Regions from separate parts of the Brenneria roseae subsp. americana genome, predicted to be linked through region 3. Evidence: predicted binding sites of a transcription regulator. Region 3 holds the regulator's gene; each other region holds the start of a gene.
The links. Region 3 encodes CRP, which controls carbon source genes, mostly activating them, when cyclic AMP is high. Its sites were predicted from a motif close to ATGTGANNNNNNTCACAT; they were not measured.
Positions count from the first base shown of each region.

Region 1: a site for CRP is predicted at 1,347-1,364, ahead of rbsD (D-ribose pyranase). Genes of this name have one in related genera too.
Region 2: a site for CRP is predicted at 1,891-1,908, ahead of B4923_RS08550 (NupC/NupG family nucleoside CNT transporter). Genes of this name have one in related genera too.

Region 1 is NZ_QDKJ01000026.1:4,642-7,926, forward strand. It holds gene rbsA (ribose ABC transporter ATP-binding protein RbsA) at 1-837, opposite strand, end outside; gene rbsD (D-ribose pyranase) at 845-1,264, opposite strand; gene kup (low affinity potassium transporter Kup) at 1,512-3,285, opposite strand, start outside.
Region 2 is NZ_QDKJ01000005.1:252,559-255,843, reverse strand. It holds gene B4923_RS08555 (4'-phosphopantetheinyl transferase family protein) at 1-274, opposite strand, end outside; gene B4923_RS08550 (NupC/NupG family nucleoside CNT transporter) at 380-1,657, opposite strand; gene B4923_RS08545 (TatD family hydrolase) at 2,010-2,822, opposite strand; gene B4923_RS08540 (CsbD family protein) at 2,841-3,029, opposite strand.
Region 3 is NZ_QDKJ01000009.1:15,375-18,659, reverse strand. It holds gene B4923_RS12560 (aminodeoxychorismate synthase component II) at 1-87, shown strand, start outside; gene argD (bifunctional acetylornithine/succinyldiaminopimelate transaminase) at 207-1,433, shown strand; gene crp (cAMP-activated global transcriptional regulator CRP) at 1,507-2,139, opposite strand; gene B4923_RS12545 (OsmC family protein) at 2,458-2,859, shown strand; gene B4923_RS12540 (phosphoribulokinase) at 2,930-3,285, opposite strand, start outside.

The DNA of each region.
Region 1 (3,285 bases), on a different contig from region 3:
TTCCCCTCTCCGCACGGTAAAGCTGACATTATCAACACCCGGACCGGAAAGATTTTCAACCTTGAGACGTATGTCGCCCGGAGCCTGATTCAGCCGCGGATACTGCTCTTCCAGTTTACGCCCCACCATCATTTCAATTAGCGTATCTTCCTGTAGTTCACCGACCGGACATTCACCAATGAATTGACCGTCACGGAATACGGTGACGTCATCGCATATTTCAAAAATTTCTTTCAGACGATGAGAAATATAAACAATGCCGCGTCCCTGAGACTGGAGCTCTTTGATAACGCTGAATAGTGAGGCCGTTTCGGTATCCGTCAGCGCATCGGTGGGTTCATCCATCACGATGACTTTTGATTCAAAACTCAATACCTTGGCGATTTCTACCATTTGCTGATCGCCGATCGACAGATCGCCCACAAGGCGGCGGCTGTCATAGCGCAGATTCAGACGCTTCAGCAGCTTGTCCGCTTCCGCATACATCTTATTCCAGTCAATGCGACCAAAACGGTTGGTAAATTCACGGCCCAGGAAAATGTTCTCGGCGATCGTCAGTTGAGGTATCAGGTTCAATTCCTGATGAATAATGCCAATCCCGGCTTCCTGGGAAGCTTTGGGACCACTAAAATTCACTTCCTCGCCAAGGAAATGAATACTGCCGGCATCTTTGCTGTAGATCCCGGTCAGTACTTTCATCATGGTGGATTTACCCGCCCCATTTTCACCCACCAGCGCCATCACTTTTCCCGGATAAACATTTAATGCAGCATTAGATAGCGCCTTAACGCCGGGGAAAGATTTCGTTATTCCTTGCAGTTGCAGTAAAGGTTGCATCGATGCCTCAGAACGTTACACCAGCACAAAAGATGACATTGGCATACGGAGAACACTCTCCGCTGCGAATAATGGCCCTGCTTTTCCCGCTTTGGATCTTAAAATCTTCATGGCTGACATAATGCAATGCAATTGAGTTTCCCTGGTGTCGCTCAAGTTGCTTTAATTGATCGAGTAATGCGTCATGGAGTTTTGGATTATTTTCGATAATTTCTTCCGCCAGGATTGCGGCTTCAACCTGCATCTCACTGATTACCGCGTTAACCACCTGCAAAAAGGTGGGCACATTGTGCGTTAACGCCAGATCAATCCGGGTTGTGGTATCAGGGATGGGCAAGCCTGCATCGCCAATAACCAACCGATCGGTATGCCCCAACCGCGAAATAACAGAAGAAACTTCAGAATTCAGTAATACCGCTTTTTTCATTGCCTTCCCCACTAGCGAAACGTTTCGCTGATAAACATTGTAGAAAGAGATAACGCGAAAAGGCAAAGAGGACATAACGAAAATGTGATCGTTATCGAAACGTTTCGCTAACGTAAAACAAAAGGAGATGCAGAGGGGAAAAAACAGCTGAGAAATGCAGATAAACATCCACGGCTGAAAAGAAAGCAAAAGGCGGACTCACGTCCGCCTTTTGGTAACGATCGGGTTTCCCAGATCGTTACTCGATTTAAATCTCCACCTGAATACCCAGTTCAATCAGCCTGTTAGGCGGTATTTCAAACTGATCCGCCGCACGCAGCGCGTTACGACTGAGCATCATAAAGAGTTTGCCACGTAGTCGCAGATACCACGGGCGTTTCCCCATCGTCAGCGACTCATTGGACATAAAGAACGATGTCTCCATCATCTGACAGGTTAATCCATCCTGCCAGCAGCGATGAAACACCTCTTCCACATTGGGGGTTTCACGCCAGCCGTAGTTGGCAATGACCCGCCAAAACGTGGGAGAAAGCTGTTCTACCGTCACCCGACGAGCATTAAGCACATAGGGCGCATCTTCAGTCCGCATGGTTAACAGCACCACGCGCTCATGCAATATCTTGTTATGTTTAAGGTTATGTAAAAGCGCGAATGGAATGACATGAATAGCGCGAGACAGGTAAACCGCCGTTCCCGGCACGCGTACCGGCGGTGATTTTTCCAGTGAAGTAATCATCGCATCCAGCGAATTGCCATGCTCGTGCAAACGGCGCAATAACCGAAAACGTTCACTTTTCCAGGTGGTCATAATGATAAACATCACCATGCCCAACGCCAGCGGCAGCCAGCCACCTGAGAATATTTTCATCACGTTGGCCAGAAACATCGGAACATCAATAAACAGCAGGCCGGTCAGTAACACCCACACCAGATAGCGGTGCCAATGCCAGTTTTTTATCGCCACCGTACAGAACAGGATACTGGTTAACACCATCGTTCCCGTTACCGCAATGCCGTATGCTGCCGCCAGATTGCTTGAATGCTCAAAGCTGACAATCACGATCACCACGGCGATATATAGCAACCCGTTAACCGCCGGGATATAGATCTGTCCGGACTCCATATCAGAGGTATGCACAATGCGCATCGGAGGCAGATACCCCAGACGAACCGCCTGACGAGTCAGAGAAAATACGCCCGAAATCACCGCCTGAGAGGCGATGATCGTCGCCAACGTCGCCAATATCAGCAGCGGAATCAGCGCCCAATCGGGAGCCAGCAAGAAAAAGGGATTCTTAATGGCTTCCGGGTTTTTCAGCAGCAACGCGCCCTGGCCAAAATAGTTCAACACCAGAGATGGCAACACCACGATAAACCAGGCGAGACGAATAGGGAATTTGCCAAAATGCCCCATATCCGCGTACAACGCCTCAACCCCGGTGATGGCCAGAACCACGGCCCCCAGAGCAAAAAAAGAAACCATTCTGTATTCGGCGAAGAAGTGAACGGCACACATCGGATTCAGCGCCCGCAACACGTCGGGGTTATCAATGATACTGCGCGCACCGAGCACCCCAAGCGTAAGAAACCAAACCAGCATGACCGGGGCAAATAATTTCCCCACACTGCCGGTACCGTGCTTTTGAATAATAAACAGCAGCGTCAGAACAATGATCGATAGCGGAACGATATAGTGGTCCATGGAAGGCGCGGCTATTTTCAACCCCTCCATGGCGGACATCACAGATATCGCTGGCGTAATAACCACCTCGCCATAGAAGAAACTGCCGCCAATCAACCCCAAAATCACCAGCACCGACGTCATTCGGTCCGACGTATTACGCCCGGCCAACGACATCAGGGTGAGTATCCCGCCCTCGCCTGCGTTATCCGCTCTCATCACATAGGTCAGATACTTAAGCGAGACAATAATAATCAACAGCCAAAAGATTAAGGAGAGAAAGCCAAATACTGAATCGGGTTCGACACCAAAACCGAAATGTCCGGATAAACACTCTCTC
Region 2 (3,285 bases), on a different contig from region 3:
AACGATCGTCACCGCTATTCAGGACGAAATTCGCATACCCCAGTTCACACAGGACCTGTCTGGCCAAACACCGTCCAGCCAGATACTCGGCGCGACGTTTGGGTACAGAACGCTCAAGCGCCTCTGAAAAAGGGATACCGGCTTGAGAAAACAAGGCATCGGAATAAGCAGACAAACGAAAATGACAGCGAGCAACAATACCGGGGTATATGACGCCATCCATTGCCTGTGGGAAAGTTATCCATTCAACATCATCAATAAAAGCAGAAAGCATGTCACGTTACTCTTGAAGGGGAAATCACACTCAGGGCAATCCAGCACCTCAACCTTCAATGAATGATGGGCGACTCCCCGCCCATCATCACTCAATCAAGAACCATTACAACGCTAAAAAGAACCCTGCGATGCTGGCGCTCATCAGGTTGGAAAGCGTCCCCGCGGTCACTGCTTTCAAACCAAACCGGGCAATATCCTGACGCCGATTCGGCGCCATACTGCCCAGTCCTCCAATAAGGATAGCTATCGATGACAGGTTAGCAAATCCACAAAGTGCGAACGAGATAATCGCCTTGGTATGATCGGACAACACCTGCAAACCAGCGGCGGCGACAGCATCGTCAGCTTTCAGGTACTCGCTAAAATTCATGTAGGCAACGAACTCATTGACGATCAGCTTTTGACCAATAAACGATCCGGCGATGGTTGCCTCATCCCAGGGAACGCCTATCAAAAACGCCACCGGCGAGAAAAGCCAGCCTAAAATCAGCTCCATCGACAACTGAGGATAGTTAAACCAACCACCGACCCCGCCGAGAATACCATTAAGCAAAGCAATCAGCGCGATAAATGCCAGCAGCATAGCGCCCACATTCAGCGCCAGCTGCATGCCGGAAGCCGCACCGCTGGCCGCGGCATCAATCACGTTGGCCGGTTTGTCTTCCGGATCGACAAATCCGCTAATTTCATCACGGTCATGGGTGTTTTCCGTTTCAGGCACCATCAGCTTGGCAAACAGCAAACCACCGGGAGCGGCCATAAAGGAGGCGGCAATCAGATACTCCAGCGGCACGCCCATCTGGGCATAGCCGGCCATAACCGAACCTGCAATGGAAGCCAGCCCGCCACACATCACGGCAAACAATTCGGACTGTGTCATATTGGCGATATACGGACGGACCACCAGCGGTGCTTCCGTCTGCCCCACGAAAATATTCGCAGTGGCGGAAAGCGATTCCGTGCGCGATGTACCCAGCAGTTTCTGTAATCCCCCGCCAAGCAAGCGAATGACCCATTGCATAATGCCCATGTAGTAGAGCACGGCAATAAGTGACGAGAAGAAAACAATGATAGGCAGCACACGAAGCGCAAAAACAAAGCCGCCGCCACCAAAGACTTCAAACATCTTGTCGGAAGTCAGGCCACCGAACATAAAGGAAACGCCCTGATTACCATATGAAATGATATTGGCCACGCCTTCCGTCATACCACCTAAAACCCGGCGTCCCAATGGCACATACAGCACCAACGCCCCAATACCAATCTGAATAATGAAAGCACCCAATACGGTACGTAATCTGATCGCCTTACGATTACTGGAAAGCATAACCGCAAACAATATCAATACAATCATGCCAATAAGACTCATGATGAGTTGCATGTGTCATTCCCTTTAGTACGTTGTGATAACGATCATTTCTTGAAAACGATCATTCTTAACATTTGATAACAACCGTTTTGATAACAACGATTCATGGTCGCAGCAGGACGTCGATCGCCCGACAAGGCAGGAAACCAGAAACTATCGGTTGAGCTGGTTATAGAGACGGGCTCCGGGCAGCAGCCAACTTATGTCATAAATACATACAACATCGAATAAGCCAAAACACAAAAAAGCGACATGCATCACATTTTTATTGTAATTATATGAAAAAACGATGGCTGATTCGCGAATTTCTACACAAAGATCGCACTAAGTCACGCATCTGCCGAGGCAAAACGCGAGCGCGTTTTCATCTGAGATCAAAGAGCCGGAGTGTATTTTGATAGATCGCCGCCGCCAGTTCCTCAGCGGGCTCTGGCCGTAACTGGCAGAGAGACCGGAATACGTCGATGACCCGTTCGGGGCGATTAGGTTGGCCCTGATAACCACTGACCGGCATATCCGGCGCGTCAGTTTCCAGCAGCAAGCGATCGAGAGGGAGACGAGCAATCGCCTGACGTGTTTTATTGGCTCTGGAATAGGTAATCGTTCCGCCAACGCCAATAAAATAGCCCAGCCGGATAAACGCCTGAGCCTGTTCCAGGCTACCGGCAAATCCGTGGACGACGCCAGTACGCGGCACATCAACGCGGCGTAACAGTTGCGCCAGCCGATCGTGGGTACGGCGCGAATGGAGGATGACCGGGAGATCGTACTGTTTCGCCAGTTTCAGCTGCGCCTCAAGCATCATACATTGGCGCTCAAACTGCGGTTCCTGCATATAAAGATCCAACCCTATTTCCCCCACCGCCACCAGCTTCTCCGGTTTCTGCTGCAAGTTCGCTGCTAACTGTGTCAGATCGGCGTCGGCATGCCGGGAAATATATAACGGGTGCAACCCAAGAGCGGAATAAAGAGGGGAATGCGAACGCGCCAGAGTCAGTACACGTTCAAAGTGGCGAGACGCCACGGCAGGAATAATAATACGTTCAACACCTGCTGCGGCAGCCAATTGAAGGCTGACCAAACAGTTGTCGTAAAACAACGGAAAATCGAAATGGCAATGGGTATCGATAAAAGGGGTGCGAGTCGCAAGCACAGGGCTTCCGACAGAAGGTAGCATCGACACGCGTCTTTATCCTCAGTGTAGTACTCTCTCCTCTGAGGATACCTGTTCATTGTCCTTTCCGTAACCCTCTTGCACCACGCCGGATAGATAACCATTATTTCCTTCCAGCCAGGCGCAATCACTGTCAAACCATTCAGCCCACAGCGTCCAGAAGTTCCCTTTCCACTGTTTCCATTTGCCTACAACGATATCGCTATTCATCATAGTCCTCCTGATAAAAGATCGAGATTCAGCAAACCACCACGAACAGTGTGATAGTTTTATGTTACAGCGGCATGGCAGTTCTGTCTTTCAGAAAATGCCGCGATTATCCAATAGATTTATAACGCGCGCCTGCCCGTCCACGAGAGCCAACGCCATGCGTTGTTAAAAAACACTCCCGGCGTTTTTTCAAGATGCAGAAAGGCACCAACCAGACGTTTGGGAGCGATAGGAATCTGCCGGAAGTAGAATTTGA
Region 3 (3,285 bases):
CTGCCATTGGAAGGAGTACAGTTCCATCCTGAAAGCATACTTAGTCAGCAGGGGCATCAGTTTCTGGATAATTTCCTTAAAATCTAATCGTATAGCAAGTAATTGCCCGGCGTTGGTGATTTAATATTGCCTGAATTTGATTTTTTATGCATATTTAATGACTATATTTTCATTCGGAACAATGGGATATCAGAGCGGGGCAGCAAATGGCTACAGAGAACAAAGCAGTAACGAGAGAAACTCACGATAAAGTGATTCTGCCGGTTTATGCACCAGCGCAGTTTGTGCCGGTGAAAGGTAAGGGAAGCCGGGTATGGGATCAGCAAGGGCGGGAATATATTGATTTCTCTGGCGGTATTGCGGTTACCGCGCTTGGCCATTGCCATCCTGCTCTGGTTGCCGCGTTGAAACAGCAGGGAGAACAGCTGTGGCACACCAGCAATATTTTTACCAATGAGCCGGCGCTACGTCTTGCCAGCAAGCTGATTCATGCGACCTTTGCCGATCGGGTATTTTTTGCTAACTCCGGGGCCGAGGCAAACGAAGCGGCTTTTAAACTGGCGCGCCACTATGCGATCAAACGCCATAGCCCATATAAAACCAAGATTATTGCGTTTTATAACGCGTTCCATGGAAGAACGTTATTCACCGTCTCGGTTGGCGGGCAGGCAAAATATGCCGACGGTTTTGGACCCAAACCCGCGGATATCGTGCATGTGCCTTTTAACGATCTGGCGGCGGTCAAAGCGGTGATGGATGACCACACCTGTGCGGTTGTGCTGGAACCGGTGCAGGGCGAGGGCGGAATCATGCCTGCCACGCCGGAGTTTCTGCAAGGCGTGCGTGAATTGTGCGATCGGCATAAGGCGCTATTGGTTTTTGATGAAGTGCAAAGTGGAATGGGCAGAACGGGCAAACTGTTTACCTATATGTATTACGGTATTACGCCGGATATCCTGACCACGGCGAAAGCGTTGGGCGGCGGTTTCCCGATCAGTGCGATGCTGACGACCGAAGACATTGCCTCTGTGATGACGGTCGGCGTACACGGTACGACCTATGGCGGTAACCCTCTGGCTTGCGCCGTGGCGGAAGCGGCGCTGGATACGATCAATACGCCAGCAGTGTTGGCGGGGGTGGCGGAGCGTCACGATCGATTTATCAGTGCGTTGGAAAAGATTAACCATCAGTACGGTATTTTCGAGCAGGTTCGTGGCATGGGCTTATTGTTGGGCGCTGAACTGAAACCGGAATGGCATGGGCGGGCAGGCGACTTTTTAGCCGCAGCCGCGGAACAAGGGGTGATGGTGCTGATGGCGGGACCAAATGTGATTCGCTTTGTACCTTCGCTGATTATTGAGGAGCAGGATATCGAACAAGGAATGGCGAAGTTTGCGAAAGCCGTTGAGCAAGTGGTTAATGCCGCAGGTTAATGTGTCATTGCCCTGAAATCATTAAAAAAGCGTGAAGTTGCCTTCACGCTTTTTTTGTCGGGTTAAGTAGGATTTAACGAGTGCCGTAAACGACAATCGTTTTGCCATGTGCGGAGATCAGGTTCTGGTCTTCCAACATTTTTAGAATGCGGCCCACGGTTTCACGCGAACAGCCAACAATTTGTCCAATTTCCTGACGGGTAATTTTTATTTGCATGCCATCCGGATGCGTCATGGCATCGGGTTGTTTCGCCAGGTTCAACAACGTTTGAGCAATACGGCCTGTCACATCAAGAAAAGCCAAGTTACCGACTTTTTCCGACGTAACCTGCAGACGGCTCGCCATTTGTGCGGACAGACGCATGAGGATATCTGGATTGACCTGAATCAGCTGCCGGAATTTCTTGTAAGAAATTTCAGCGACTTCACAAGCCGTTTTTGCCCGTACCCAGGCACTGCGCTCCTGACCTTCTTCAAACAGGCCAAGCTCGCCGATAAAATCTCCCTGATTGAGATAAGAGAGAATCATTTCTTTGCCTTCTTCATCTTTGATTAGCACTGCGACAGAGCCTTTCACGATGTAGTAAAGCGTTTCTGCTTTTTCACCCTGGTGAATAAGCGTGCTCTTCGATGGATACTTATGGATATGGCAATGAGAAAGGAACCATTCGAGAGTTGGGTCTGTTTGCGGTTTGCCGAGAACCATTCGCTATCATCCTCTGTTGTAATTCACTGCGCAAATCACAGGGCTCAGAGTTCCCTGTACGGCGTGGTTACTGCTAAAAAATCAAAATCCGTGTGAGCAGAATGACGTCAGGGAATATACTGGAACCTGATATCTGGCGACGCCATCATCTTCCTTGTATCTGAGTTTGTCCAGAAAAGGCAGATTCTATTCTCGTTTTTAACACAGCTTGAAGGAAGTGTCTTGTGTTGTCTCGCTTCAGCATGATAAAGCTCCGGTTATTGGATGTTTTTGTATAGTAACAGTATAAAATTTCAAAAATTTTTTAATGGAGGCACCATGCAGGCACGGGTTAAATGGGTTGAAGGCTTAACGTTTCTTGGCGAATCCTCATCAGGGCATCAGATTCTGATGGATGGTAATGCGGGTGATAAGGCGCCGAGTCCGATGGAAATGGTTTTGATGTCGGTTGGTGGTTGTAGCGCGATTGATGTCGTGTCGATTTTGCAAAAAGGACGTCACAATGTTGTCGATTGTGAAGTGAAATTGACTTCAGAACGGAGAACGGAAGCCCCGCGTCTGTTTACCCATATTAATCTGCATTTCATCGTGACGGGAAAAGGGCTGACCGATCAAGCGGTAGAACGAGCCGTGGCGCTGTCAGCCGAGAAATACTGCTCTGTTGCATTGATGTTGGGTCAGTCCGTTGAAGTCACGCACAGCCATGAGGTTGGGGGGTAACCTTCGCCCTAACTGATATGCTTGCGATCGTGGTGGCGCGATGCGCTTCATTTATCGTGCCGCCGCGGGCTTATTCGATCTTTTTCCCTTCCAGCAGTCGTTGTACCAGCGGCGCCATGATTAACTCCATCGCCAGCCCCATTTTTCCACCAGGGACAACCAGCGTATTGATATGAGAAATGAATGACCCTTGCAACATGGCGAGCAGATAAGGGTAATCAATATTATCCAGTCCCTGAAAGTGAATCACTACGAAGCTCTCATCCAGCGAAGGAATGGACTTGGCAGCAAACGGGTTGGACGTATCCACGGTGGGAACGCGCTGGAAGTTAATATGCGTGCGTGAAAACTGCGGTGTGATATAGGTAATGTAATCTTCCATGGAACGCACGACGGAATCCATGACGGCTTCGCGTGAATGCCCGC